Bosea vaviloviae: one gene and its partner. The protein of the gene in region 1 interacts with the protein of each later gene in a pairwise test. Links are inferred from orthologs where the notes say so. Each region holds a gene or a part of one and is shown in the gene's direction. Other genes may lie near its edges.

Region 1 (14,714 bases):
GAAGGCGTCCGCAAGGACGACCGCACCGGCACCGGCACCTTTGCGGTGTTCGGGCATCAGATGCGCTTCGACCTCGCGGAGGGCTTTCCCCTCGTCACGACCAAGAAGCTGCATCTGAAATCGATCATCCACGAATTGATCTGGTTCCTGCGCGGCGACACCAATGTGCGCTACCTGCAGGAAAACGGCGTCACGATCTGGGACGAATGGGCCGACGAGAACGGTGATCTCGGCCCCGTCTATGGCCGCCAATGGCGCTCATGGCCCGCGCCCGACGGCACGACGATCGACCAGATCGCCTGGCTGGTCAGCGAGATCCGGCGCAATCCGGATTCGCGCCGATTGATCATCTCGGCCTGGAACCCGGCCGACATTCCGAAGATGGCGCTGGCGCCGTGCCACTGCCTGTTCCAGTTCTTCGTCCAGCCTTCGACGGATGGGCCCGGCAAGCTCTCCTGCCAGCTCTACCAGCGCTCGGCCGATGTCCTGCTCGGCGTGCCCTTCAACATCGCGAGTTACGCGCTGCTGACGCATATGGTGGCGCAGGTGACGGGGCTGGCGGTGGGCGATTTCGTCCATTCCTTCGGCGACACCCATCTTTATGTGAACCATGTCGACCAGGCCCGGCTGCAATTGACGCGGGAGCTGCGCCCCCTGCCGAAGCTGACGCTCAATCCGGATGTGAAGCGACTGGAGGATTTCTCCTTCGCGGATGTGCTCATCGAAGGCTACGATCCGCATCCGGCGATCAAGGCGCCGATCGCGGTCTGATGCCGCCATCATCGGCATTGCCTTTTGGCAAGGTTCTAGCCGCGGTTGCTGCCGGTTATGCCGGTGTGGCGGCATTTGCCTTTCTGGCAACGATATCCACCGGCCGCGCCGTTGGTTTTGACGCCCGCGAGGCAGCCTTCTTCCTGGCGACCGGGATTGCGACGCTGGTCCTAAGCCGGATCGCCAGCGACCGGTCCTGGCGCGAGGCGCTTGCAGTCTCATGGCCACAGGAACGGCGTGTGCCGCTTGCGTTCTTGGCCGCTCTTCTTGCGGTCCTGGTGATTGAAGCAGCGCTGGCCGTTTCGGGAATCTTTGGTTCGCTTGATGAACTCAAGGCCATGTCGCCCTCGGAGCGGTCGCTATTGGGTCTTGCGAACGCTGTCCTGCTCGCGCCCATCGTCGAGGAGTTGTTGTTTCGTGGTTTGCTGTTCACGGCATTGCGCAAGCGGCTCCCGGCCTTTCCGACGCTCGCGGCGACGACACTGGCTTTCGGCCTGCTGCATATCGAGAACGGTCTTCTGCATGTCGTGTCGGTTCTCCCAGCCGGCGCTTTTCTGGGCTATGCGCGAGAAAAATCGGGCGGCGTCGGCTTGCCGATCCTCCTTCATGCTTCAATGAACGCGGCGGTCGTCGTTGCAGGCCTTTTGCTATGAGCTTGGCCGTCCGTCCCGCCCGTCCGGATGGGGTCGGACTCGTGCTCTGCACATTCAGCGACATCGCGGAGTGGCAGGGCGAGGCGGGACGGCTATTTGCTGGCTACGACAGCGTTTTCGAGAGAAGTGAACCTCGGTTCCCTCGCGACAAACGCAAAGCGTTTGCGCGGAGAAAGCGCGCTAAAACAAAGCACTAGCTCTATCTAGAGTGTACCCTGCACAAACAGGCCGTCAGCGATCGAAGGCGGCGTCGATGGGGACGCGATAGCCGTTGACGAGGCGGTTGGTCTCGTTGGCCATGCCCACGACCGCCATGAGCTCGCCGAACATGGCCTCGCTCATGCCGGCCTTGGCCGCCGCCGAGTGGCTGGCGATGCAATAGCCGCAGCTATTCGTCACGCTGACGGCGAGATAGACCATCTCCTTGACCAGCGGGTCGAGGGCGCCGGGCGCCATGACCTCCTTCACGCTCTCCCAGGTCCGGCGCAGCGAGACGGGGTCGCGTGCGAGATATTTCCAGAAATTGTTGACGTCCTTGAGGTTTCGCGAAGTCATGATGTCGTCGAATACGGCGCGCACCTCCGGCGAGGCATCGGCGTATTCGATCGGTGTCGGCTTGCCCATGGTGGTTCCCTCCAGATGGCGATCTGTCTGTCGGAGCCGGCGGCGTCGCCAATCGCGACCGGCTTGAGCTGGCGCTGCCGATCACCCCGTAATCCGTGGACGCTGCTTTGCGTCCCGCCGCGGGGGGCCGGCTCAGTCCTGTGCGAAGCGCTGCGGCTTCAGCGCGGCGTGGAAGCAGTTGACCATGGTCACCGCGTCGAACACCGGCACGCGGAAGCGCTGCGCGATATCGGCGCTGAACGGCGTCAGATTGGTGCATTCGGAGACGATCGCGCCGATGTCGGGATGCCGGGTCATCAGCGTGCCGGCCGTCGCCAGCACCTCCTCGCGCAAGACCTCGAAGGGCACGCTGTCGTCGCCGTCGCGGATCGAGCGGACGAATTCCGAGGTCGGGGGCATGCCGACGACGGGTGTGTCGGCGGCGACGCCCGCGGCCTCGAGATAGCGGCCCGTCAGGGCATCGCCATTATAGGTCAGGATGCCGACCTTCTTGTTGCCGGGGATGATGCGCTCGACCATCGGCACCTGCAGCAACGCGCTCGTCGCCACCGGCACCGAGCAGAAATCGGCGAGCTCGCGCTGATAGATCGACAGGAAGCCGCAGGTCGTGGTGATGCCGTCGACGCCGGCCTCGATCAGCTCCTGGGCGGCGGCCTTGAACGGCTCGAGCAGGCTGACATTGTGCATCTCCGTCATCCGCGACGGCACGGCGTCGGCGACGATGCGGTACTGCACCGGGAACGACCAGGTGCCGGCATGGCCGATATCGCCATGGAACCGGCGGAAATGGCTCTTCACCATCAGGATGCCGAGGGTGACGCCGTAATAGGTCTTCTTCATGGGCTGCATGGGCGATGTCCTGGGATAGGCGAGGGGGGCCGAAGGCATCCCGCTCATGGGCTGCGCCGGCGCAGATATTCGCCGGCGAAGAGACGCAGCGTCATCACGACCAGCAGGATCGTAGCGACGGCTGCCAGCGTCGGATTGATCTGGAGCAGCATGTCGCTCCACATCTGCCGCGGCAGGGTCGAGACCGCGCCGCCAGCCGTCAGCGCAGCAGCCAGGCGTTGAAGCGGTCGAACATCTTGTCCTTGTTGGCGCCCCACCAGTCGTCGTTGATCTGGGCCATGCCCTTGAAGTTCTCTGGCGCGGTCGGCAGGAATTTTGCCCGCTCCGGCGCGATCTTGTCGAAGGCCGCAGGGTTGGTCGGGCCGTAGGCGAGGGCGCTGGTATAGGCGGCCTGCCGCGTGCCGTTGGCGCAATATTTGATGAAGCGCTTGGCGAGCGCGGCGCGCGGCGAGCCTTTCGGGATCGCCCAGCCTTCGAGCCCATAGAGCGCCTGGTTCCAGATCAGCTGGACCGGCGCGCCGCTGTCGATCGCGGCCTGAATGCGCGCATTGCTGCTGTAGAGCATGTCGACCTCGCCGCTCTGCAGCAACTGGGTCGTCTGGCCGAAACTCGCCCACCAGACGCTGACATGCGGCTGGATCTCGTCGAGTTTCCTGAAGGCGCGGTCGACGTCGAGCGGGTAGAGCTTGTCGAGCGGAACGCCGTCGGCCAGCAGCGCGCCTTCCAGGACGATGATCGGGCTCTTGGGCAGCGCACGGCGGCCGGGAAATTTCTTCACGTCGAAGAAATCCGCCCAGCTGTTGGGCGCGGTCTTCATCGTGTCCTTGCGATAGGCGAGCAGACTGGCGAAGACGTTGGTGCCCATCCAGTCTGGCTGGCGCGCCGCCGGGATGAGCGCATCCATCTCGGGCCCGCTCCAGTCCAGCGGCTCGAGCAGCCCCTGGTCCGAGAGCAGCTTGCGCGATGAAAGCGTCACCGACACCACGTCCCAGACATAGGATTTCGCCTCGACGATCGCCTTGATCTGGCTGGTCGGCTCCGCCTCGCGGGCGACATTGACGATCTCGATGCCGGTTTCGGCCTGGAAGGGTTTGTAGAAGGCGGCGCCGAAGCCCGTTCCGTAGATGCCGCCCGGGTCGGCGACGGTGATCTTCTCGGCTGCGAGCGCCGATGAGGCCCCGCCCATCGTCGCTGCAGCCGTGGCCAGCGCGGCGGTGGCGAGAAAGTCCCGGCGCGTCGCCTTCGGGGTCATGTCTCGATCATCTGTCGTCGTCATGGCGCATCTCTCCCCTTCGATCGTCACTCAGGCAATCTGTGAAACGAGGCTGTCGGCGATAGCGTCCGCAAGCTGACGATCGGCCCGGCACGGTCTCTGCCGACACCGCTTGGCAAGCGGCGTGGCGTCGTGGGGGCGACAATCATCTCGCGGATAGTCATTTTCCATATTGTCGACAATACGCAGGCGCGGTAGTCCTGCAAGCGTAAATAAGCGGCCGCCGGTAGGCGCTCGGCAGAAATGAGACCTTCATGAGCTTGATCCGCGTTCCGGATGGCCAGCGCCCCGTCTCCGACGACGCCGTGCCGAGGCTGTCCCTGACTGTGGCGGCCCAGCCTCTGACGCAGCAGATCGCGAACCACATCCGCGATCTGATCATCCATGACGTCCTGAAGCCCGGTGAGCGCATCCGCGAACAGCCGATCTCCGAGCAGTTGCGGGTCTCGCGCACGCCGATCCGCGAGGCGCTCCAGATCCTCGCGACGGAACGGCTCGTCGACATCCTGCCCAATCGCGGCGCGGTCGTAGCCAATCCCGGCGTCGAGGATTTGCGCGGCATGCTGAAGGTCTACAGCATGCTCGACGGGCTCGGCGGCGAACTCGCTTGCCTCAGCGCCCAGCCGGCGCAGGTGGCTGAGGTCGAGGTGCAGTCCGGCCTGTTGCAGCTGGCGTTCGAGGCCAAGGACCGCTCAGCCTATTTCCAGGCGAACCAGGCCTTCCATCTCGGCATCGTCGCCGGCTCGGGGAATCCGACGCTGGTCGAGATCCACGGCCAATTGAACCTCAGGCTCTATCGCACCCGCTATCTCGCGGTCATGCAGATCAAGGACTGGACTTCGGCGGCCTACCAGCACGCCGACATCCTGAAGGCCTTCCTCGATCGCGACGGCCCGCTGCTCAACCGACTGCTCCAGGCCCATCTGGGCTTCGCCTGGCGCCAGGCAGAAGGCGTCGTCGAGACGCCGGCCCTCGCGAGCGCCTGAACGGCTGCATCCTATGAGACGGCCTTCTGCATGTCGCGCCGGTTCCGCCGGCTGGTGTTTTTCTGGGTTATGCACGAGACAATCGGAGGGTGTCTGCTTGCCGATTCTCCTTCATGCTTCCAAGAACTGCACGCTTCCAAGAACTGCACACTTCCAAGAACTGCACACTTCCAAGAATTTCACGCTTCCATGAACGCGGCGGTCGTCGTCGCAGGGCTTCTGCCATGAGCTTGACCATCCGCCCCGCCCGTCCAGACGAGGCCGGCCTCGTTCTCGGTTTCATCAGGGAACTGGCCGAATACGAGAAGCTGCTGCATGAGGTCGCGGCGACGGAGGCCGACATCGCCTTGGCGCTGTTTGGCCCGAATCCGCGCACATTCTGCGACATCGCGGAGTGGGAGGGCGAGCCGGTCGGCTTCACGGTCTGGTTCTACACCTATTCCACCTTCTCGGGCCGGCATGGCATCTGGCTGGAGGATCTATATGTGCGGCCCGGTCAGCGCGGGCGCGGCATCGGCAAGGGGCTGATCGCGCACCTCGCCAGGCGCTGCGTCGAGGAGGCGCTGCCGCGCCTGGCCTGGTGGGTGCTGAACTGGAACGAGCCGTCGCGGGTGTTCTATCGCTCGATCGGAGCCGCGGCGCAGGACGAGTGGACGGTGAAGCGGCTCGAAGGCGAGGCTTTGGCGCGGTTGGGGCAGGGGAGCTGAGACGATGGCAGCGCTTCCCCTCGTTCCAGCTCTTCCCTTCGTCATTGTCGCAGCCATCGCCGACAACAATGTCATTGGCGACGACAACAAGCTGATCTGGCGCTTGAAGACCGACATGCGGCGGTTCCGCCGCCTGACGACGGGTTGCCCGATCATCATGGGGCGCAAGACTTATCTTTCCATCGGCAAGCCGCTGCCGGGACGCGAGACGATCGTGCTGACGCGGGACGCGCATTTCAGCGCTGAGGGCGTGCATGTCGCGCATTCGCTTGAAGGAGCGCTTGAGCTTGCCCAGAGCCTGGGCCGCGCGATGGGGGCGCATTCGGTCATCATCGGCGGCGGCACGGAGATCTATGGTCAGGTCCTGCCTTTCGCCGACCGGCTCGAACTGACCTTCGTGCATGCAGCGCCGCAGGGCGATGCGGTTTTCCCGGAATGGAATCGCGCTGCGTTCGAAGTCGTCACGCGCGAGGAGCATCCGCACGGCCCCGATGATGAGCACGCTTTCACCTTCGCGACCTTTCGCCGCCGGCCATGAGCCGACTTTCCATTGACGATGAATGACTTGCGCCGTTGACGAATCCATGTCCCATGCCCAAGTCAGCGCCACGGCCCCGCAAGGGCGCTGACAAATGGCCGGCATTCGCCTATTGCACGGCCTGACACGAGCGTAAGGGAACGGCGCAAGTATGCCTTGGAGCAACCAGAGCGGCGGTAGTGGGAGCGGTGGCGGCGGGGGCGGACCCTGGGGCAATCGCGGTGGAAGCGGTGGCGGTGGCGGCCCTTGGGGCGGCGGCTCGAACGGCGGCGGCAGCGGTGGCGGTTCGCCGCCCGATCTGGAAGAGATCCTGCGGCGCAGCCAGGACCGGCTCAAGAATCTGCTTCCCGGCGGCAATGTCGGCGGGCGCGGTCTCGTGCTCGGCCTGCTCGTCCTGATGCTGGTCTGGCTCGCGACCGGCGTCTATTTCGTGCGCCCCAACGAGGTCGGCCTCAATACCGTCTTCGGCAAATATATCGGCAAGACCGGCGAAGGCGCCAACTGGAACTGGCCCTATCCGATCGGCGGCGTGATCAAGCCCCAGGTGACCAATGTCGTCACCACCGAGGTCGGCTTCCGCACGGTCGAATCGGTGCGCACCTCGCGCCAGACCGACGTGATCGAAGAGAGCCTGATGCTGACCGGCGACGAGAACATCGTCGATGTCGACGTCATCGTGCAGTGGCAGATCGACCCCGTCGCGCCCGAGAACTACGTCTTCAACATCCAGGATCCGCCGGGCACGGTGAAGGCCGTCGCCGAGAGCGCGATGCGCGAGGTCGTCGGCCGTCGCAACATCCAGCCGGTGCTGACCACCGATCGCGGCGCGATCGAGACCGAGGTGCGCCAGCTGATGCAGGACACGCTCGACACCTACAAGGCCGGCGTCCAGATCCGCCTCGTGCAGATGCAGAAGGTCGATCCGCCGCAGCAGGTCATCGATTCGTTCCGCGACGTCCAGGCGGCCCGCGCCGACCAGGAGCGCCTGCGCAACGAAGCGCAGACCTATGCCAACCGCGTCGTGCCGGAAGCGCGCGGCCGTTCGGCGCAGCTCGTCCAGTCGGCCGAAGCCTATAAGGACCAGACGGTGGCCGAAGCGCTGGGTCAGGCGAGCCGTTTCAACGCGGTCTATGCGCAGTACAAGAATGCCCCGGCGGTGACCCGCGAGCGTCTCTTCATCGAGACGATGGAGCGCGTGCTCGGCGGCGCCGACAAGATCATCATCGACCAGAAGAATGGTAGCCAGGGTGTCGTGCCCTATCTGCCCCTCAACGAACTCCAGCAGCGGCGCACGGCGCCGGGCGCTCAGCAGGGAGGAGCGGTCCGATGAACGGTTCGATCCTGCGCCTTGGTGCGCTCATCCTCGTCGGCCTCGCCGCGGTCCTGCTCTATGCCGGCACTTTCGTCGTGCAGCAGACGCAATCGGCCATCGTGCTGCAGTTCGGGCGGGTGCGCACCATCGCGACCGCGCCCGGACTCTACTTCAAGCTGCCGGCGCCGTTCGAGACGGTGACCTTCCTCGACAACCGCATCCTCGATCTGGACCTGCCGTCGCAGGAAATCATCGCCTCGGACCAGAAGCGGCTCGTCGTCGATGCCTTCACGCGCTACCGGATTTCCGATCCGCTGAAGTTCTATCAGGCGGTCAACAGCATCCCGCGCGCCAACTCGCAGCTGGCCTCGATCGTCAACGGCAATGTCCGCAGCGTATTGGCTGAGGCGAGCTTCACCGCCATGGTCCGGACCGACCGTTCGCGATTGATGAGCCGTATTCGTGACGATGTGAACCGCGAGGCGGGGCGCTTCGGCATGACCGTCGTCGATGTGCGCCTGCGCCGCGTCGATCTGCCCGCTGCAAACTCGCAAGCCGTGTTCCAGCGCATGCAGACGGAACGCCAGCGCGAGGCGGCCGAAGCCCGCGCGCTCGGCGCCCAGCAGGCGCAGGAGATCAGGGCGCGTGCCGACAGGGATTCGACCGTGATCGTCGCCGAGGCGCAGCGCCGTTCGGACGAGGTTCGCGGCGAGGGCGAAGGCGAGCGCAACCGCGTCTTCGCCGAAGCCTTCGGCAAGGATCCGGAGTTCTTCGCGTTCTATCGTTCGATGCAGGCCTATGAGGCCAGCATCAAGCCGGGCGATACGCGCATGGTGCTTTCGCCCGATACCCCGTTCTTCCGCTTCTTCAATGGGCCGCAAGCCCAGCGGGATGCGGGTGCAACCACCACCGTGCCGGCCGCGCCGGCGCGGCCCTGATTCGAACCCGGGCGCCGCGTATGTGGGATTTCATCGCGGCGCTCGGCCTGGTTTTCGCCATCGAGGGCATCCTGTTCGCGGCGGTGCCGAACCTCGCCAAGGATGCTTTGCGCAGTGCAGCCGAGACGCCGGTCGACCGCATGCGGTTGATCGGTATAGGCTCCGCCGTGCTCGGCGTGGTCCTGGTCTGGCTGGTGCGCGGCGGCGTCTAGGCAAGGCCTGCAAGCGGCCGGTGGACCGTCTTCAGCGCCGGACTGGTACTTTCGCGTTTGCCAGCCTCTCACAAGGCTTCCAGCGTGGGGCGGCCTCCGCGAGCCTGATATGACCGTGCGGGATGCACAATGACGCGATCGTGCACGGCGATTCACGCTGCATCGCGCTTCCGCCGTATTTTCAGGTTCATTACTCAGGCCTATTCTGGCAGGCTGATTGCCTGCCCATTCTCCTCATGAGGACCCTGATGGCATTCAAACAGTCTCCTCTTCGGATCGCCCGGATTGCATTGGTCTGCAGCACGGCTCTGCTGCCGCTGGGCGCCGCTTCGGTTCCCGCGCAGGCGAATTCGCCCGTGCTGGCCGGCCAGGTTTCGCTGGCCGATCTCGTCGACAAGGTCATGCCCGCGGTGGTCAACATCTCGGCAGTGACGACGGGAGACGCCAAGGGCCGCACCCTGCCGCAATTACCGCAGCTTGGCCCCGACACGCCCTTCGGCGACCTGTTCGAGGAATTCTTCAATCGGCGCGGCCAGGGCCGCGACGGCCAGAACCAGCAGGGCGAGCGCCAGGCGCCGCAGCCGCGCCGTTCGCAATCGGCGGGCTCGGGCTTCGTGATCGATGCGTCGGGTATCGTCGTGACGAACAACCACGTCATCGGTGACGCCAACGAGATCACGGTGATCTTTCCCAGCGGCCTGCGCCTCAAGGCCGAGGTCATCGGCAAGGACGCCAAGGTCGATCTCGCCGTGCTGCGGGTGAAGCACGACAAGCCGCTGCCCGCGGTCAAGTTCGGCGATTCCGACGCGATGCGCATCGGCGATCCGGTGATGGCGATCGGCAATCCGTTCGCGCTCGGCGGCTCGGTCTCCTCGGGCATCGTCTCGGCACGTAACCGCGACATCAGCCAGGGACCCTACGACACCTATATCCAGACCGACGCTGCCATCAACAAGGGCAATTCCGGCGGGCCGCTGTTCAACATGGCGGGTGAGGTCATCGGCATCAACACGGCGATCCTGTCGCCGACGGGCGGTTCGGTCGGCATCGGATTCGCCGTGCCGTCCTCGCTCGCGGCCAATGTCGTCGAGCAGTTGCGTGAGTTCGGCGAGACGCGCCGTGGCTGGCTCGGCGTGCGCATCCAGAGCGTCGACGACGCCACCGCCGAGGCGCTCGGCCTCGGCACGGCGCGTGGCGCGCTCATCGCCGGCATCGACGACAAGGGGCCGGCCAAGCCCGCGGGCCTCGAGATCGGCGACGTGGTCGTCAAATTCGACGGCAAGGAGGTCAAGGATTCGCGCGACCTGCCGCGCATCGTCGCCGCCACGCCCGTCGGCAAGGATGTGCCGGTCAGCATCGTGCGCAAGGGCAAGGAAGAGGTGAAGACCGTCAAGCTTGGCCGTCTCGAGGATGGCGAGAAGGTCCAGCCCGCCTCGGCACGCACGCCGGCCGAACCGGCCAAGCCTGCCGTGACCAGCGCTCTTGGCCTCGAATTCTCTCCGCAGACCGAGGAGCTGAAGAAGCGCTACGCGATCAAGGAAGGCACGAAGGGCGTCATCATCACCAAGGTCGACCCGAATTCGAACGCCGCCGACAAGCGCATCTCGGTCGGCGAATTGATCGTCGAGGTCGGCCAGGAGCCGGTGAACTCGCCTGAGGACGTGACCAAGCGTCTCGATGCCTTGAAGAAGGACGGCAAGAAGTCCGCCTTGCTTCTGGTCTCGAACGCGCAGGGCGAAGTCCGCTTCGTCGCGGTGTCGATGAACTGACGCTGGTCGTCATGGATTTGCGAAAGGGCGGCCGTCGAGGCCGCCCTTTTTTTGTGTTGTCGATTTGGGAGCTTTGTTCCGGAGTTCGCGCGATCCTTCGTAGAGTTCCGGAGCCCTCCGATGGATCCCGGAGCTGTGCGGCTTACGCCGCTTGTCCAGGATGATGCGTCGAGATTCCGGAGCTTCCGAGGCCAGGTGCTACCTGACGATCTCTGCGCCAGTATAGCCCTGGGCATAGAGCAGCGCCGTCAGATCGGCGTGGTCGAGCCTCGCATGGGCGGCGGCGGCGACCGCCGGCTTGGCGCGGAAGGCTGCGCCCAGGCCCGCTTCGCCCAGCATGGCAAGGTCATTGGCCCCGTCTCCAACGGCGAGCGTCTGTGCCGGGGCGAGGCCAAGACGCCCGCGCAATTCCAGTAGCGCATCGAGCTTGGCCTGCTTGCCGAGGATCGGGTCGGCGACCTCGCCGGTCAGCACGCCCTCATGCGCAAGCAAGACATTGGACCGGTGCTCGTCGAAGCCGATCATCGTGCTGATCGGCCCGGTGAAGACGGTGAAGCCGCCCGAGACCAGCGCGGTATAGCCGCCATGGGCGCGCATGGTGCGCACGAGCGCCGATCCGCCCGGCGTCAGTGTGATGCGGTCAGTAATGATCTCGCCGACGACCGAAAGCGGCACGCCTTTCAGCAAGGCGACGCGCTCGCGCAGGGCTGGCTCGAAGGCGATTTCACCGCGCATGGCGCGCTCGGTGATGCCGGAGACCTTCTCCTTGAGGCCGACATAGGCGGCGAGCTCGTCGATGCACTCCTGACCGATCATGGTCGAATCCATATCGGCGAGGAACAGCGCCTTGCGCCGCGTCGCTTCCGGCTGGACCACGATATCGATCGCGGCGCCCGCGAGGGCGAGACGGATCTCGGCTTCCAACTTGCGCGCGTCGTTCGCTTCCGCGAAGACGTCGGCGGCGATCTCGCCGTCGAGACGCGCGCTGCGCGTAAGGCCGGAGATGGTTGCCGAGAGATGGCTCAGCAGGCTGTCATCGACCAGCGCCTGACCATGGGCGGAAACGAGCGTGGCGACGAGCATGAGGAAGGACCGGGCAGGGTGACGATCAGGGCGGTGCTCATCGCAGGTCCGACGGCCAGCGGCAAGTCCGCGCTGGCGATGGCGATCGCGCGACGCTTCGGCGGCACCGTGGTCAATGCCGATTCCATGCAGGTCTATGCCGACCTCCGGATCATCACGGCGCGCCCGACGCAAGCCGAGGAAGCGTCCGTGCCGCATCGGCTCTATGGCCATGTCGACGGTGCGGAGAACTATTCGGCGATGCGTTACGCCGCCGAGACCGGCGCGCTGCTGGCGGAGCTCTGGCAGGCCGGCTCGTTACCGGTGCTGGTCGGCGGAACCGGGCTCTATTTCAAGGCGCTGACCGAAGGGTTCTCGGCGATTCCGCCAGTGCCGGAGGCCGTGCGGGCGGCGTTCCGCGCCCGCGTCGCGGGGCTGGAGACGGCAGCCTTGCATGACGAACTCCGGGCGCGCGATCCGGCCATGGCCGAACGGTTGCGGCCGAGCGACCGCATGCGGACCATGCGGGCGTTGGAGGTGTGGGAGGCGACGGGGCGTTCGCTGGCGAGTTTCCAGGGCGACCGCCGGCCGGGCCCTCTCGACGGCCTGCCGCTGCTGCGCCTCTTCGTGGCGCCGGAGCGCGAGGAGATCCGCGCGCGGATCGACCGGCGCTTCGAGGCGATGATGGCGGAAGGTGCGCTGGACGAGGTCGCGCGCCTGCGCGAGCGCCGGCTCGACCCGCTGCTGCCGGTGATGCGCGCCCATGGCGTGCCGGGGCTGATCGCCCATCTCGACGGCGATCTCTCGCTGGCGGAGGCGATCGCGCGTGGGCAGGCCGATACGCGCGCCTATGCCAAGCGGCAGGTCACCTGGTTCCGGCATCAGATGGCGGGATGGACGGCTGTCGCGCCCAGCGCTGCGCTGGATGGCGCCTTGCAGGCGATCGAGGCCGCGTCCTGAGGATCAGGCCGCGGCTGCGGCCGTGGTGACGAGGGCGGGCTCGGCCAGCCTGATGCAGTCGCGGCCGTCGTTCTTGGCGCGGTAGAGCGCGCGGTCGGCGCGCTCGATGAAGGCGGTGAAATTCTCGCCCTTCTGCCGCGTGGCGATGCCGAAGCTCGCCGAAACCTGCAGGGCCAGCGTCTCCGACACCGGCAAGCGCTTGGTTTCGAGGGTGTGCTGCATGCGCTGCGCCATGCGCCGCGCCGTCGCTGCATTGGCGCGAGGCAGGAAGACCGCGAACTCCTCGCCGCCGAAGCGGCCGACGAGGTCGCTGTCCGAGCGAACCGTGCCGAGCAGCAGATCGGCGAAGGCGCGGATCACGGCATCGCCGGCGGCGTGGCCGTGGCTGTCGTTGACGCTCTTGAAATGGTCGAGATCGACGATGATCAGGGAGGTGTCGTCACCGCTCGCATCGCAGGTCGCGATGGCGGCATTGGCCTTCTCGATGAAGGAGCGCCGGTTCAAGAGGGCCGTCAGCGGGTCGGTCTCGGCCAGGCGCCGCAATTCCTGCTCGCGCTCCTCGCGCTGGCCGATCTCCTGCGACAGGGCCCGGCGCGTCGCGCGTTCGCGGCCGATCTCGAGCGCCAGCGTCGCCGCCCGGCTCTGCAGGGTCTGGTTGGCGACCATCAATTCGGAGACGTCGGTCATCGTCATCACGAGCCCGTCGCCGAGCGGTGCGATGGCGATCTGCAGCCAGGTGACCTTGCCGTCATGGCTGAAGGAGGTTTCGATCATGTCGCTGCGGCGCAGTTCGATAGCGTAGAGGCAGCGTCGCCAGATCATGGCGTCGGCGAGGAAGGGCAGGCTCTCGCGCGCTTCGGTATCGTGCAGGTTCTCGTCGCCACGGCCCGCCATCACTGCCGCGCGTTGATTGGCGGTGATGATCAGCGTGCGGATGATGTCGCCCTGGTCGTCGCGCATGGCCCGCAGCGCCACGATGCCCGAGGGCGAGGTCTCCAGGACAGTGGTGAGAAGCTCCTCGTGGAACTGCAGCGGTCGGCTGAAGACGACAAGGAAGCGCTCGCCATTGCGCGCCGTGGTCGGCATCACCAGCCGCTCCCACAGGCAGACTCGAACCGTCTTGAGCGAGCGATGCACGGTATAGGCCGGCTTGCCGTCGCTGAGCGCCTGATCGTAGCAGGCGGCGGTGAAGCGGGCGACCTGGGGCGTCATGCTGGAGATGCGCTCGCCGAGCCGGCTGCCGCCGACATAGCGCGCGATCTCGCGGCCGTAATGGACATAGGCGTAGTCGCCGTCCTCTGTGGGGGCGAGCACCATCACATCCTCACCAAAATTCGGCAGAACCTCGTCGCAGAACGCTTCATGCGGCGCGCCACCTTCATCCTGGGCATGCCGCGCGAAGCGGTGCAGGAGCTCCGCGATCTCCTTCGCATGGGCTCGCGCCACGATGTTTTCGGTGTGGACTTCCTGATACATAACGTTTCCGGTTCCAAGTCGGCGGACGCTAGATCACGTCGCATTCGGACGGCTTCGTCCGAATGCGAAAAACGTGATCGATTCTAAAAGTTTAGAGCATTGCTCACGCAAAAACCGGTTCCCACTTTTCCGCGCAATGCACTCGATCACGTCGCATTCGGACTGTTCCGTCCGAATGCGAAAAACGTGATCGATTCTAAAAGTTTAGAGCATTGCTCACGCGAAAAACCGGTTCCCACTTTTCCGCGCAATGCTCTATCAGTGCGTCCTTGAAAAAGTGTTCCCTTCGGTCAATCGATTTTCGGGGTTGGCGGCAGGGGCGGCGAAAGCCTGCTCGCGCGACTGTGGGAAGGCGGTTGGCGTTGCCGCTTGACCGGGCGCGACGCCTCCGCTAGCGTCCGGCGATATCTGCAAAAGGTGGAAGCGCGATGCGCAAGCTTATTATCGTACGGGTGCGCTGGTAGGGGCCGGTTTTAACAAACCGCGCGTCCCCGACGCCAGCGCACGTCCAGGCCCCTCCGAGGGCCTTTTTTATTGCCCGCTTTCCCCCGACCGACCTCAACATAGCTGCCGCAGGAGATCGT
Region 2 (14,873 bases), 620 kb from region 1 along the record:
CGCAGATCGTCTTCGAGAGCGACCGCGGCGGTTCGCAGCAGCTCTATCTGATGCCTGCCGGGGGCGGGGAGGGCAAGCGCCTCTCCTTCGGCGCAGGCTCCTATTCGCAGCCCTCATGGTCGCCGCGCGGCGATCTGATCGCCTTCACCCGGCGTGGCTCGGGTGGTTTCGCAATCGGCGTGATGCGTGCGGACGGTTCGGGCGAGCGAGTCCTGACCGAGGGGTTCCACAATGAAGCGCCGAACTGGGCGCCCAATGGCCAGTACATCATGTTCTTCCGCGACCCCGGCGGGCAGTCGGGTGGAAAACTCTATATGGTCGACATCACCGGGCGCGTCGAAGTGCCGGTGCCGACGCCGGCCTTCGCCTCGGACCCGACCTGGTCGCCGCTGCTGACGGCGGGCAGGTGATGCGGCTCCTGTCCTGAGCCCTCATCCTGAGGAGCGGGCGCCAGCCCGCGTCTCGAAGGATGTTTAGCTGTCTTGGGAGCCACCTGAAGCATCCTTCGAGACGCCGCTTTGCGGTTCCTCAGGATGAGGGCTGTGCAGGATCGAGGGACAAGAGGCGATGTATTCGCGCCACACAGCCTGGAAAGCCGCATTTCTCAGCGTTTGGTTAACCATATGCCGCAATGCCGCCACTTCGCCTTGTTTTGGCAAGGTCTCGTTTAGGTTGACGCTTCATTGATGGGCTCCTGTGCAACGCCGTCCGTGAGCCGCGCCCCGCAGATTCGATTGCCCCGGAGTCAAACCATGCTTGCCACTCTTCTTGCCGGCGGCCGCGCCGTCCGCTTCGCCGCCGCGATCGCGGCCTCGCTCGCGCTCGGCGCCTGCGCCAACAACAACCAGAATGCCGACGGCTTCGGCGCCGGCGGCGCCGCCACGCCCGGCAGCGCCCAGGATTTCGTCGTCAATATCGGTGACCGCGTCTTCTTCGAAACCGACTCGACCGATCTGACGTCGACCGCGACCGCCACGCTCGACAAGCAGTCGGCCTGGCTGCAACGTTATCCGCGTTACACCTTCGTGGTCGAAGGTCATGCCGACGAGCGCGGCACGCGCGAATACAACTTCTCGCTCTCGGCCCGCCGGGCCCAGACCGTGCGCGACTACCTCGCTTCGCGCGGCATCCAGGGCAACCGGATGCGCATCGTCTCCTATGGCAAGGAGCGCCCGGTCGCGGTCTGCAACGACATCTCGTGCTGGTCGCAGAACCGCCGCTCGGTGACGGTGCTCGACGGGGCCGGCGGCGTCTGATCGCTGTCCAGCCTCCCGATCAAGCTCGGGCCGGCGCCTTCCGAAGAGGAAGCCGCCGGCCCTTTCATATTTTGGCCGTGGTGAGGGCGTGTTATAGCGCCGAAACCAAGTGCAACCGGTTGTCGACAATGCTCAGAGACGTCGCTCTTCACCGCAAGGCCCATTCCCTGCTGGTCGTTCTGGCCGCAGGCTGGATGGCGTTGGCCATGGCGGCTCCGGCGCGAGCCCAGGACGCGGCCGAACTCACCGTGCGCACCGCGCGGCTCGAGAACCAGCTGCGTCAGCTCTCCGGGCAGATCGAGCAGCTCCAGTTCGAGAACAAGCGTCTCTCCGAGCAATTGCGCAAGTTTCAGGAAGATGTCGATTTCCGCCTGAACGAGCGTGGCGGCGGCCGCGCCGGCGGCGCCGCGCCTGCAACGGCGCCGAGCAGCGCACCTGCTGGCGGCCAGCAGCGCCAGCGGCGCGGCGATGCCTTCGATCCCACGACGCAGCAAGGGGCAGCCGGTGCGCCGCGCTCGCTCGGAGGCGGCGTGGAGGGTATCATCGAGGAGGATTTCGCGGGAACGCCGGGCCAAGGTCCGCTCGACATCCAGGGCGTCGGGCGCCCGGTGCCGCAAGGCGCCTTGCCCCCGTCGGTTCCGCGGGGGCCGAGCGTGGCCGCGACCGGCGGCGCGAGCTCGGCCAAGGAAGCCTATGACATCGCCTACGCCTCGGTGCTGCGCAAGGAATACGAGCAGGCCGAGATGGGCTTCCGCCAGTTCCTGCAGAGCTATCCGCGCGACCGGCTCGCCGCCGACGCGACCTACTGGCTGGGCGAGAGCTATTTCCAGCGCCAGCGCTATCGCGAGGCGGCCGAGCAGTTCCTGAAGATTTCGCGCGAGAACCCGCGTTCGAACAAAGCGCCCGACAGCCTGCTCAGGCTCGGCATGGCCCTGAACGGGTTGGGCGCGCGCGATCAGGCCTGCGCCACCTATGCCAAGGTCGGCGTCGACTATCCCGCTGCCTCCAACGCCGTGCGTCAGGGTGTCGAGCGCGAGCGCCGCCGCTCCGGTTGCGCTTGAGCGCGCAGCCGGCCCTGGTCGCGGAGCACGAGCCGGTCCTCGCCGGCGAGGCGGAGGCGCTTTTCGCCGATCTCGCCAATGAACCCAGATTGCTCGTCGCGGTCTCGGGCGGGCCGGATTCGGTCGCGCTGTTGGCTTTGCTTGCTGAATGGGCGGGCCGTCCCGGACGGCCCGAGATCGTCGCCGCGACGATCGATCATGGTCTACGCGACGGTTCCGCTGCCGAGGCGCAGGCCGTGGCCCGGCTTTGCGACGGGCTCGGCGTTCCCCACGCGCTCCTGCCCTGGCTCGGCCCAAAGCCCGTGACCGGCTTGCAAAACCGGGCGCGAACAGCCCGCTACCATCTGCTCGCCCGCGAGGCCGAGCGGCGCGGCGGCGCGGCGGTCGTCACAGCCCATACGCTGGACGATCAGGCCGAGACCCTGCTGATGCGCATGGCGCACGGCTCGGGACCAGCCGGGCTTGTCGGCATGCGGACACGCAGCCGCCGGGACGGCATCGCGCTGGCGCGGCCGCTGCTGAGCGTCGCCAAGGCGCGGCTCGTTGCGACCGCCCGGGCACGCGGCCTGTGGTTCGCGGCCGATCCGAGCAATCTCGACCCGCGCTTCGAGCGCGTGCGCTGGCGCATGCTGATGCCGGTGCTGTCGGAGGCCGGGCTCGACGCCGATCGCCTGGGGACACTGGCGACGCGGCTGGCGCGCATGGAGAGGGCGCTGGCTAGCCAGGCCGAGGCGCTCTGGCCGGCGATGGTCATGCCCTGCGACGAGGCCGGTGCGGTCAAGCTTGGCTTCGCCGCCCTGCTCGCGCACCCTGAGGAGATGGTGTTGCGTCTGCTGGCGCGGGCCGTCGATAGCGTCGCGGCCGATGAAGACGCGGTGACGCGGCTGGAGAGGCTCGAAAGCTGCGGTTTTGCGTTGATTGAGGCGGCGCGGGCGCGGTTTGCCTTGACACGGACATTGTCGGGGTGCGTGCTGACGCTTGGTCGCGATGGTGTCCTTTGCGTGCGGCGCGAGCCTGTCCGCAAGCGGGGTGTTCACCCTGCGGCGTCATAAGGTCTGGTCGATCGGCCCGTTTCCCTTGGCAAGGGCGTGTGCCGCACCTAGATTAGCCTAGCAAACCCTTGGCCTCCTCCGGCATTCCGGCAGGCCCGATCGGACTGGTGATGAATCCGAACTTCCGTAACTTCGCCCTTTGGGTGGTGATCTTCCTGCTGGTTCTGGCGCTCGTCACGCTCTTCCAGAGCCCAAGCCAGCGTGCCAGCACCAATGAAATTCCCTACAGCCAGCTGATCAACGAGTCTGAGGCCGGGCGCATCGCTAATGTCGTGGTCGCCGGCCAGGAGATTTCCGGCACCTTCTCGGATGGCCGCAGCTTCGTGACCTATGCGCCTTATGGCGACCCGGCACTGCTCAAGACCTTGGCCCAGAAGGGCGTTCAGGTCTCGGCGCGGGCGCCGTCCGAGGGCACGCCCTGGTTCATGGCGCTGCTGGTGAACTCGCTGCCCTTCGTCATCTTCATCGGCCTGTGGATCTTCATGTCCCGCCAGATGCAGAACGGCGCCGGCAGGGCCATGGGCTTCGGCAAATCCAAGGCGAAGCTCCTGACCGAGGCGCATGGCCGCGTCACCTTCGAGGATGTCGCCGGCATCGACGAGGCCAAGGAAGATCTTCAGGAGATCGTCGAATTCCTGCGCGATCCGCAGAAGTTCCAGCGGCTGGGCGGGCGCATCCCGCGCGGCGTATTGCTGGTTGGCCCTCCCGGTACCGGCAAGACCTTGACCGCGCGCGCCGTCGCCGGCGAGGCGAACGTGCCGTTCTTCACGATCTCGGGTTCCGACTTCGTCGAGATGTTCGTCGGCGTCGGCGCGAGCCGTGTGCGCGATATGTTCGAGCAGGCCAAGAAGAACTCGCCCTGCATCATCTTCATCGACGAGATCGACGCGGTCGGCCGCCATCGCGGCGCCGGCCTCGGCGGCGGCAATGACGAGCGCGAGCAGACGCTCAATCAGCTCCTCGTCGAAATGGACGGCTTCGAGGCGAATGAGGGCGTCATCATCATCGCCGCCACCAACCGCCCTGACGTGCTCGACCCCGCGCTGCTGCGTCCGGGCCGTTTCGACCGCCAGATCGTCGTGCCGAACCCCGATGTCGCCGGTCGCGAGAAGATCCTGCGCGTCCATGTCCGCAAGGTGCCGATGGCGCCGGACGTCGACCTCAGGATTCTGGCCCGCGGCACGCCGGGTTTCTCGGGCGCCGACCTGATGAACCTCGTCAACGAGGCGGCGCTGCTCGCAGCCCGTCGCGGCAAGCGCATGGTCACCCATGGCGAATTCGAGGACGCCAAGGACAAGGTCATGATGGGCGCCGAGCGCAAATCCATGGCGATGTCCGAGGAAGAGAAGAAGCTGACCGCCTATCACGAGGCGGGCCACGCCATCGTCGGTCTTTATGTTCCCGCCGGCATCCCGGTCCATAAGGCGACGATCATCCCGCGCGGTCGTGCGCTCGGCATGGTCAAGTTCCTGCCGGAGGGCGACCGCTATTCCATGAAATTCAAGGAGTTCACCTCGCAGCTTGCGGTCGCCATGGGCGGGCGCGTGGCGGAAGAGATGACCTTCGGCATGGAGAACGTCACCTCGGGCGCGACCGGCGACATCCAGCAGGCGACCAAGATGGCCAAGGCCATGGTCACCCAGATGGGCTATTCCCAAGAGCTCGGCCTGGTCGCTTATGGCGACAACCAGGAGGAGGTTTTCCTCGGCATGTCGATGGGCCGGACCCAGAACTTGTCGGAGGCGACCGCGCAGAAGATCGATAGCGAGGTCCGCAAGCTCGTCCACCAAGGCTATCTCGACGCCAAGGCGATCCTGACCGAGCACCATGAACAGTTCGTCGAGGTGGCCGAGGCGCTGCTCGAATTCGAGACGTTGACCGGCGACGAGATCCGCGACCTGATCGCCGGCAAGCGCCCGGTGCGCGAGACCGACGACACCCCACATGCGCCGCGCGGTTCGGCGGTTCCCAGCGCCGGCCGCGGCCGCAAGCGCGGCGAACCCGACGCCGGGCTGGAGCCGCAGCCGCAGATCTGAGGCTAAGTCCTCTCCCGATTGGAAAAGGCGGCCGATACGGCCGCCTTTTTTCTTGTGGGCCGTAATCTTCTCCTGGAATGACGCAGTAGCTTCGAGTGTCGCGGCCCGATCGCAGTCAATGGCAGCGCCTTGCGCCGCTCGGCCCCGTGGTCGGATAGGATTCGTCACAAATCGTGAGAAGGCGGAAACCAATTCCGGCTATAGAAGGAAGCCGGATCGAGCCTGAGGGCTCGTGTGGACAGAGCAAACATGACACGCAAATATTTCGGAACCGACGGCATTCGCGGGCGCGCCAACGGCGTCATCACGCCCGACCTCGCCTTGAAGGTCGGTCAGGCGACCGGCATTGCCTTTCATCGCGGCGAGCATCGCCACCGCGTCGTCATCGGCAAGGATACGCGGCTCTCGGGCTATATGATCGAATACGCCATGGTCGCGGGCTTCACCTCCGTTGGCATGGACGTGATGCTGCTCGGCCCGATGCCGACGCCGGCCGTGGCGATGCTGACGCGCTCGATGCGCGCCGATCTCGGCGTCATGATCTCGGCTTCGCACAACCCCTATGAAGATAATGGCATCAAGCTGTTCGGCCCCGACGGTCACAAGCTGAATGACGAGGTCGAGGCCGAGATCTCGGCCCTGCTCGATTCCGACCTGTCGCCGCGGCTCTCGACCTCGCCGATGCTCGGTCGGGCCAAGCGCATCGAGAGCGCCCATGCCCGCTATATCGAATTCGCCAAACGCACGCTGCCGCGCAATATGAGCCTGGAGGGCCTGCGGATCGTGGTCGATTGCGCCAATGGCGCCGCCTACAAGGTCGCCCCCGAAGCGCTCTGGGAGCTTGGCGCAGAGGTCATCGCGATCGGTGTCGAACCGGACGGGCTGAACATCAACAAGGATGTCGGCTCGACCCATCCCGCCGCCTTGATCCAGAAGGTGCGGGAATTGCGCGCCGATGTCGGCATTGCGCTCGACGGCGACGCCGACCGCGTATTGATCGTCGATGAGCAGGGACAGGTCGTCGATGGCGACCAGCTCATGGCGGTGATCGCGCGCAGCTGGCAAGAGGATGGGCGGCTCTCGCAGCCCGGCATCGTCGCGACGGTGATGTCCAATCTTGGCCTGGAGCGCTATCTCGGCGGCCTCGGCCTGTCGTTGGCGCGGACCTCGGTCGGCGATCGCTATGTGCTCGAGCATATGCGCGCTCATGGCTTCAATGTCGGCGGTGAGCAGTCCGGCCACATCATCCTTTCCGATTATGGGACGACGGGCGATGGGCTGGTCGCTGCGCTGCAGCTTCTTGCTGTGGTGAAGCGCCAGGACAAGCCGGTCTCGGAGGTCTGCCACTGCTTCGAGCCGCTGCCGCAGATCCTCAAGAATGTCCGCTACAAGCAGGGCCATCCGCTCAAGGAGAAGCCCGTCGTCAGCGCCATCGAGGCGGCGACGCAATTGCTCGGCGCGGGCGGCCGGCTCGTCATCCGCCCGTCGGGCACCGAACCGGTGATCCGGGTGATGGCGGAGGGCGATGACGCCGACCTCGTCATGCGCGCGGTCGACGATGTCGTCGAGGCCGTGACGAAGGCTGCGGCGTAAAGGCCAACTGGCGCTGTTGCTTATCCTCGGAGCCGCTCCGTCATACTGGACGAGAGGCCCTCGGGTCCGGCCTTCGGCCGGCCCAAGGACGCAGCTCCGGGATGCATCATAGAGCCAGACTTGTCGAAGGATCGGCGCTCCGACGGATCCCGGGACTTCGCGGAGTTTATCCTTGGGCTGCTCGAAGATCGGAGCCGAGGGCGAAGCTCAGGATGACTGGCGGTTCCGGGCCAAGATGATCAACCTGGCCAGGGCCGCTGCGTCCCAGCGGATTGGCGGGCCGTTAACCCGAAACCCATCGCAGTTAGGAATTCGGTAAGTATTGGGGGGTGCTTCACTCTTTTTTCAGGTTAAGCGTTAGGGTTAAGTCTCATTTAAGAAATCCCTGTCAACGTCCTTCCTATCGGTAACTCGCGCGAGCTGCGTTCTTGGCGTCGCGCAAACTCGAAGGACACTGCCATGGGCAGCCTGAAAATCCTTGCGCTGGCAGGCGTCATGGCTGTCAGCGCCTCCGCGCTCGCAACCGCCGCCGATTACATGCCGGCTCCGCCGCCGCCCGAGCCGCTTGGCCTCAAGGGCTCGATCTCGAGCGGCATCTATCTGCGCGGCGATATCGGTGTCGGCTATCAGTCGGTCAGCAAGTACCATCAGGACGATGTCGCGGCTTTCGGCGGCAGCTTCTTCGGAGCGGCCGAGGGCAACCACGCGGTCTTCGGCGGGCTCGGCATCGGCTATCGCTTCAACAACTGGTTCCGGGTCGATGCGACCGGCGAATATCGCGGCGGCTCGACGATCGGCACCAACGACATCATCTACAACCCCTTCGCGGGGGTGAACCAGACGAACACTTACAAGGGCAACCTGTCCTCGATGGTGGCGCTGTTCAACGGCTATGTCGATCTGGGCACCTGGAACTGCCTGACGCCCTATATCGGCGCCGGTATCGGCTATGCCTCGAACAGGATCACGGGCCTGACCGATCAGGGCATCGTCGGCATCTCGCCGACGCTCGGCACGGCGGCCAGCGGCACCAAATCGGGCCTCGCCTGGGCGCTGATGGCCGGCGTCGGCTACGAGGTGAACAAGAACCTCACGCTCGAACTCGGCTATCGCTACCTCAATCTCGGCGATGCCCGCTCCGGCTCCATCAACAACGCCTTCCTCGCCGAGAGCTACGCGCCGCTCAAGGCCAAGGACATCGACAGCCACGATTTCAGGATCGGCATGCGCTGGAACTTCGGCGAGTCGGATTGCTGCGGCCCGGTCGAACGCCCGGTGGCCTATGCGCCGCCGACCGTGCGCAAATACTGAGAGCCGGCAAAATCTCGCATTCTGGCGGCGCGGACCTCGGGTCCGCGCCGTTTTCGTTGCGGGCGGCCGCTATCAGCGCAATAGCGAACGGCCGGTCATCTCGGCCGGCTGCGGCAGGCCGATCAGGGCAAGCAGCGTCGGGGCGATATCGGCGAGGCGGCCTTCAGCCAGGGCCATCGCGCCGCTGCCGACCAGCATGATCGGCACCGGGTTGGTGGTGTGGGCGGTATGCGGTGCCCCCGTCACCGGATCGACCATCAATTCGCAATTGCCATGGTCGGCGGTGACGATGAGCGAACCGCCTGCTGCCGTGATCGCGTCGGCGATGCGCCCGAGGCCGGCATCGACCGTCTCGACGGCCTTGATCGCGGCTGCGAGCACGCCGGTATGGCCGACCATGTCGGGGTTGGCGAAGTTCAGCACGAGGAGATCATAAGCGCCGGACTGGACCGCCTCGACCGCCCGCTGGGTCAGTTCGGGCGCCGACATCTCAGGCTGCAAATCATAGGTAGCGACCTTGGGGGAGGGCACCATGACGCGGTCCTCGCCCGGATAGGGCGTCTCCTCGCCGCCATTGAAGAAATAGGTGACGTGCGGGTATTTCTCGGTCTCGGCCATGCGGATTTGTGTCATCCCAACCTTGGCGACCGTCTCGCCGAGGCCGTTGGCGAGCGTCTGCGGGGCGAATAGCGCCGGCATCAGCGGGTCGAGCTCCGCGCTGTAGGAGGTCATGCTGACAGCCTTGGCGAGCACGGGTCGGCGCGGACGCGCGAAGCCGGCGAACTCAGGCTGAAGCACCGCACCGAGAATCTCGCGAATCCGGTCCGAGCGGAAATTGAAGCTGAGCAGCCCGTCGCCGTCCTGCATGCCGCTAAAGCCTGCGACCACGGCAGGCTTGATGAACTCGTCGGTCGTGCCTTGCGCATAGGCGCTGGCGATCGCGGCCTGCGTATCGGCGAAGGTCTGGCCTTCGCCCTCGACCATGGCGCGCCAGGCCTGCTCGACCCGTTCCCAGCGATTGTCGCGATCCATCGCGAAATAGCGGCCCGACAGCGTCGCGATCGCGGCCTGCGGCGGCAGCGCGGCGCTCAAGGCTGCGACATAGGCGGCGGCCGATTGCGGGGGCGTGTCGCGGCCGTCGGTGAAGATATGGATGCGGACCGGGATGCCATTCCGAACCAGGATTTGCGCCAGCGCAACCGCGTGATCCTGATGGGCATGGACGCCGCCAGGCGAGACCAGCCCAAGCAGATGGCAGGCGCCGCCGCTGGCCTTCAGCGCCGCGATCAGGCCTGTGCCCTCCAATGCGCGTGCGATCGAGCCGTCGGTGATCGCCTGGTTGATGCGCGGCAGATCTTGCATCACCACGCGGCCGGCGCCGAGATTGAGATGGCCCACCTCCGAATTGCCCATCTGGCCGCCCGGCAGGCCGACATCGAGGCCCGAGGTCTTGAGGGTGGCGTGCGGGGAGGCGGCCCAGAGCCTGTCGAAATTCGGCGTGTTGGCGAGGCGGACGGCGTTGTTCTCGCTCTCCTCGCGGCAGCCCCAGCCATCGAGGATCATCAGCATCACGGGGCGTTTGGGCATGGGCTGTCCTTTAGGCGCGGTTTCGGAGCAGGGGAGGCCGATAGCATGGCCTGATGTCGCGAGCGAGGCGGTCGCGCCTGCGCTTGACGCTCAAGCGGGTGCACGCATTCCTGATGGGCAAAGGGGCCGCCGGCCGCTTACGCTGCGCGCCGTCCCCGACTCCCGTTCAAGAACGGGCGCAGAGGGCGCCGAGCCAAGAGCAGGATGCGAAAAAGTGGGAACCGGTTTTTCGCATTGATCCTGCCCTCACTTTTAGATGAAATCATCCGACTCCAGGAGATGACGCGTGATCAAGTTCTATTATCACCCCTCACCGAACCCCGCGAAGATAGCCCTGTTCCTGGAAGAGGCCGGTCTGCCCTATGAACTCGTGCCGGTCGACACCCGCAAGGGCGAGCAGTTCAAGCCGGAATTCCTGACGATCAACCCCAACGCCAAGACGCCGGCATTGACCGATGGCGATGCCACGATTTTCGACAGCAATGCGATCCTGCTCTATCTCGCCGAGAAGACCGGCCAGTTCCTGCCGGAGAATACGCCGAAGGCGCGCGGCGAGATGTTGTCCTGGCTGATGTTCGTGGCGACGGGCATCGGCCCCTATTGCGGCCAGGCGGTGCATTTCAGCCGCTTCGCGCCGGAGAAGATCCCCTACGCGATCAACCGCTATGCCCGCGAGGCCGAGCGGCATTGGGGCATCATCGACGCGCAGCTCGGCAAGCAGCGCTACATGCTCGGCGAGGCCTACACCCTGATCGACATGTCGGTCTGGGGCTGGGCGACGCGGCTGTCCTTCGCGGTCGGCGACGAATGGGCCACGAAATTTCCCAATGTGAAGCGCCATCTCGACGAGATATCCGCGCGCCCCGCCGCGCAGCGAGCCGTCGCGCTGAAGGATGCATTCGCCTTCAAGGCGGATTTCGACGACGAGGCGCGGAAATTCCTGTTTCCGCAGAACGCGCATCTGGTGGCCTGAGCAAATTCGCGGCCCGGCGGGTCTTCCGCGTCAGGCTGAGATCACGAAATCGAAGCGGCCGAGCTTTCCGCCCTCGGCCGCGCGGATCTGTATCAGGAGCGATTTGTCGTAGATGCCGTCCCTGGCATTGCCCGGCTCGTCGGGAAAATAGAGTTGCGTCGTCAGCACGGGGCCGTTGCCGGCCCGCAGCTTGACGTGGAAATGCCGCGTCCGGCCCGGATAGAGCCCGGGGATGCGGGTGATGAACTGGTAGCGGCCCTGCTCGTCGGTCAATTGGTGGCCGCGAAAGCGGAAGCCGGAATTGTCGTAATCGCCACTGTCATTGGCGTGCCAGAGATCAACCAGGGCGCCAGTGACAGGGCGGCATTGCCGGGTCAGGACGAAGCCGGACAAGGCCAGGATGTCGCCGGAGCCGTCTCCGCGCAAATCGCGCTTCAAGGGCGATGACGGGACGAAATAAGGGCCCTCCGTCTGCCGCTTCGTCGTCGCGGCTGGGGCACCGCAGGCGGGCGTCAGCGGCAGTTCGGCCTCTTGCGCCACGGCAAGGCGCGGTAATGCCAAAGCGGCGAACCCGGCCGCGGAGAGGCTGGCTGCAACGAGGTCGCGTCTGCTGATCATGATGTCGGCTCCAGTTGGAGTTCGGCGTCTAGTCTATCAAGAGGGCTGAAAGCCGGCGCCTGCTTGTCTGCGTTTTTCTCAACTCTGCTCCGCTCGACAGCGCGCCTGATTTGCAGGAAAGCAGTGGCAGCACGGCCGGTTTCGCGGCAGTGTCGCAGCGCCGATTCCGCGCCCGCCGCTTCAGGCTCCGGCGCGCTCCCATGAGGATGGAATGCCGACCGATATCGAAATTGCGCGCGCGGCGACGCTGAAGCCGATCGCAGCCATCGCCGACAGAGCCGGCATTCCCCAGGAGGCCCTCAACCCTTACGGCAAGTTCATCGCCAAGGTCGATACATCGGCTATTCCCGATTTCGCGAGCAAGCCCGATGGCAAGCTGATCCTGGTCACGGCGATCAGCCCGACGCCGGCGGGCGAGGGCAAGACGACGACGACCGTGGGGCTGGGCGACGGGCTTTCGCGCATCGGCCGGAACACCATGATCGCGCTGCGTGAACCTTCGCTGGGGCCCTGCTTCGGCGTGAAAGGCGGCGCGGCTGGCGGCGGCTATGCCCAGGTCGTGCCGATGGAGCAGATCAACCTGCACTTCACCGGCGATTTCCACGCCATCACCAGCGCGCATAACCTGCTCGCGGCGATGATCGACAACCATGTCTATTGGGGCAACGCGCTCGCGCTCGACACCCGCTACATCGCCTGGCGGCGGGTGATGGATATGAACGACCGGGCCTTGCGCTCGACAGTCTCCTCGCTCGGCGGGGCCAGCAACGGCTTTCCGCGCGAGGACGGCTTCGACATCACCGTCGCCTCCGAGGTGATGGCGATCTTCTGCCTGGCGAAGGATCTGCCAGATCTGGAGGAGCGGCTTGGCCGGATCGTCATTGGCCGCACGCGCGACAAGCGCCCGGTCACGGCAGCAGAGCTCAAGGCGACAGGCGCGATGAGCGTGCTGCTCAAGGACGCCGTGATGCCCAATCTGGTGCAGACGCTGGAGGGCACGCCGGCCTTCGTCCATGGCGGCCCCTTTGCCAATATCGCCCATGGCTGCAATTCGGTGATCGCAACGCGGGCCGCGCTCAAGCTCGCCGATTATGTCGTGACGGAAGCCGGCTTCGGCGCTGATCTCGGGGCCGAGAAGTTCTTCGACATCAAATGCCGCAAGGCCGGCCTCAAGCCTGCGGCTGCCGTCGTCGTTGCCACCGTGCGCGCCCTGAAGATGCATGGCGGGCTGGCCAAGGATAGCCTGGTCAGGGAGGATCTCGCGGCGCTGGAGGCGGGGCTCGCCAATCTGGCACGGCATGTCGAGAACATCCGCAAATTCGGCGTGCCGCCGATCGTGGCGATCAATCATTTCACCAGCGATACGGCGGCCGAGCATGATTTGATCCGCAGCTTCTGCCGCAACCATCTCGGCGTTGAGGCGGTGATCTGCCGCCATTGGGCAGAGGGTGGAGCCGGCGCCGAGGAGCTGGCGAACAAGGTCGTGGCGCTGGCGGAAGGCGGCGAGGCCGATTTCGCGCCGCTCTATCCCGACGTCATGCCGCTCTGGGACAAGCTCGAGACCGTCGCGCGCGAGATTTATGGCGCCGCCGGGCTCGTCGCCGATGCCAAGGTGCGCGCGCGCTTTGCCGAGCTCGAGGGTGCCGGACATGGGGCACTGCCGGTCTGCGTGGCGAAGACGCAGTATTCCTTCTCCGCCGACCCGACGCTGCGCGGCGCGCCGTCAGGCCATATGGTGCCGGTGCGCGAGCTCAGGCTCTCGGCCGGAGCAGGCTTCGTCGTCGCGATCTGCGGAGACATCATGACGATGCCCGGCCTGCCGCGTGAGCCTGCGGCCGAGCGCATCCATATCGATGCGAACGGACAGATCGAGGGGTTGTTCTGAATCGGGCCGTCATGGGCGGCCTTGAGCCGACCATCTCGTGCCATCACTCCTCATTGTCATGAGATGCCTGGGTCAAGCCCGAGCATGACGCCGTCCACTACGACGCGAAAGCCAGCTGCACCTTCATCGCCTTCGACTTGTCGGCGGCGAGATCGAAAGCCTCGATCGCGCGCTCGACCGGGATCGATGCCGTCAGCAGCGGCGAGAGGTCGATGCTGCCTGAGCCGATCATCGCCACTGCCCAGTCGAACTCCTCATGGAAGCGGAAGGAGCCGCGCAGGTCGAACTCCTTGGCGACGAGCACATTCATCGGCAGGGTGAAATTGCCGCCGACGCCGATCTGCACGATGGTACCGCCCGAGCGCACCACATCGAAGGCGCCCGTCAGCGCGTGCTGATTGCCTGAGGCCTCGAACATCACGTCGAAGGAGCCCTTCTCAGCACCGTATTCCGCCTTCAACCGTTCCGGCTCGGCCATGACGTTGATCGCGGCGGTCGCACCCATCTTCAGCGCTGTCGGCAAGGGGCCATCGACCACATCGGTCGCGACGATCTCGGAGGCTCCAGCTGCCTTGGCCGCCACCACCGCCAGGACGCCGATCGGGCCTGAGCCCGTCACCAGCACGCGCTTGCCGAGCAGCGGGCCGGCGCGCTTGGCGGCATGCAGGCAGACCGAAAGCGGCTCGGCGAAGGCGGCCATTGCCGCGCTGACGCCGGCTGCGACCTTTACCGCCTGGCGCTCCTCGACGACGAGAATATCGCGGAAACCGCCCTGGACATGGGGAAAGCGCATCGCCGAGCCGTAGAACAGCATGTCGGTGCAGTGTTGCTGCTGGCCCATCTGGCAATAGCGGCAGCGCCCGCAGGCGCGGCTGGGATTGACCGCGACGCGGTCGCCGGGCTTGACGCGCGAAACCTCGCCGCCCACGGCCTGGACCGTGCCGGCGATCTCATGGCCGAGGATCATCGGCTCCTTGATGCGGATCGTGCCGAAGCCGCCATGCAGGTAATAATGCAGGTCGGAGCCGCAGATGCCGCCGGCCTCGATGCGCACGCGGACATCGAGCGGCCCGAGCTCAGGGGCGGTCGTCTCCTCGACGCGCAGATCCTTTTCGGCATGGATGACGACGGCGCGCATGGCGTTCTCCCGGTGCAAGAGTTGGCTATCTTGGCCCAGCTTGCGATTGTCTAATCGATTGAAAGATGCTTACCGAAATCGGACCCGCGCAGGCAAACGCAAACTGCGCGGGTCAGACGCGCCGTAACCGGAGATCCACCGATGTCGCTTTCTCTGTTCAGCCTCGCGGGCAAGATCGCCCTGATCACCGGCTCCGGCCAGGGCATCGGACTGGCGCTTGCCGAGGGTTTGTCGGAGGCCGGCGCACATGTCGTGCTCAATGGCCGCGACAAGGCCAAGCTGGAAGCGGCGGCGAAGACGATCTCGGCTGCCGGCCGCAAGGTCTCGGTCGCCCCCTTCGACGTCACGGATCAGGCGGCTGTC

The links.
Region 2: the proteins of hflK (region 1) and ftsH interact in binary tests that used the Escherichia coli proteins (3 or more experiments, as listed by UniProt). The link is inferred for Bosea vaviloviae from one-to-one orthologs.

The regions. Positions count from the first base shown.
Region 1 is NZ_CP017147.1:5,395,472-5,410,185, reverse strand. The notes cover bases 5,810-8,641. They hold hflK (FtsH protease activity modulator HflK), read left to right. Parts: upstream 5,810-6,552; coding sequence 6,553-7,731; downstream 7,732-8,641. Other genes in these bases: hflC (protease modulator HflC), read left to right, coding at 7,728-8,641; BHK69_RS24895 (dihydrofolate reductase), read left to right, coding at 5,868-6,401; BHK69_RS24900 (GNAT family N-acetyltransferase), read left to right, coding at 5,810-5,863. In the rest of the region: BHK69_RS24930 (thymidylate synthase), read left to right, coding at 1-771; BHK69_RS24925 (CPBP family intramembrane glutamic endopeptidase), read left to right, coding at 771-1,424; BHK69_RS24920 (carboxymuconolactone decarboxylase family protein), read right to left, coding at 1,656-2,048; BHK69_RS24915 (aspartate/glutamate racemase family protein), read right to left, coding at 2,181-2,897; BHK69_RS24910 (ABC transporter substrate-binding protein), read right to left, coding at 3,097-4,173; BHK69_RS24905 (GntR family transcriptional regulator), read left to right, coding at 4,425-5,156; more of BHK69_RS24900, read left to right, coding at 5,381-5,809; more of hflC, read left to right, coding at 8,642-8,651; BHK69_RS24880 (DUF2065 domain-containing protein), read left to right, coding at 8,672-8,863; BHK69_RS24875 (Do family serine endopeptidase), read left to right, coding at 9,112-10,632; phosphoserine phosphatase SerB, read right to left, coding at 10,831-11,715; tRNA (adenosine(37)-N6)-dimethylallyltransferase MiaA, read left to right, coding at 11,686-12,654; BHK69_RS24860 (GGDEF domain-containing protein), read right to left, coding at 12,658-14,130.
Region 2 is NZ_CP017147.1:6,017,581-6,032,453, reverse strand. Bases 2,952-5,942 are described here. They hold ftsH (ATP-dependent zinc metalloprotease FtsH), read left to right. Parts: upstream 2,952-3,479; coding sequence 3,480-5,405; downstream 5,406-5,942. Other genes in these bases: glmM (phosphoglucosamine mutase), read left to right, coding at 5,655-5,942; tilS (tRNA lysidine(34) synthetase TilS), read left to right, coding at 2,952-3,369. In the rest of the region: Tol-Pal system beta propeller repeat protein TolB, read left to right, coding at 1-410; peptidoglycan-associated lipoprotein Pal, read left to right, coding at 753-1,256; tol-pal system protein YbgF, read left to right, coding at 1,385-2,317; more of tilS, read left to right, coding at 2,314-2,951; more of glmM, read left to right, coding at 5,943-6,998; BHK69_RS27895 (outer membrane protein), read left to right, coding at 7,458-8,309; gpmI (2,3-bisphosphoglycerate-independent phosphoglycerate mutase), read right to left, coding at 8,382-9,896; BHK69_RS27885 (glutathione S-transferase family protein), read left to right, coding at 10,183-10,869; BHK69_RS27880 (dioxygenase family protein), read right to left, coding at 10,900-11,487; BHK69_RS27875 (formate--tetrahydrofolate ligase), read left to right, coding at 11,699-13,372; BHK69_RS27870 (L-idonate 5-dehydrogenase), read right to left, coding at 13,470-14,510; BHK69_RS27865 (SDR family NAD(P)-dependent oxidoreductase), read left to right, coding at 14,652-14,873. UniProt on the Escherichia coli protein: Acts as a processive, ATP-dependent zinc metallopeptidase for both cytoplasmic and membrane proteins. Plays a role in the quality control of integral membrane proteins.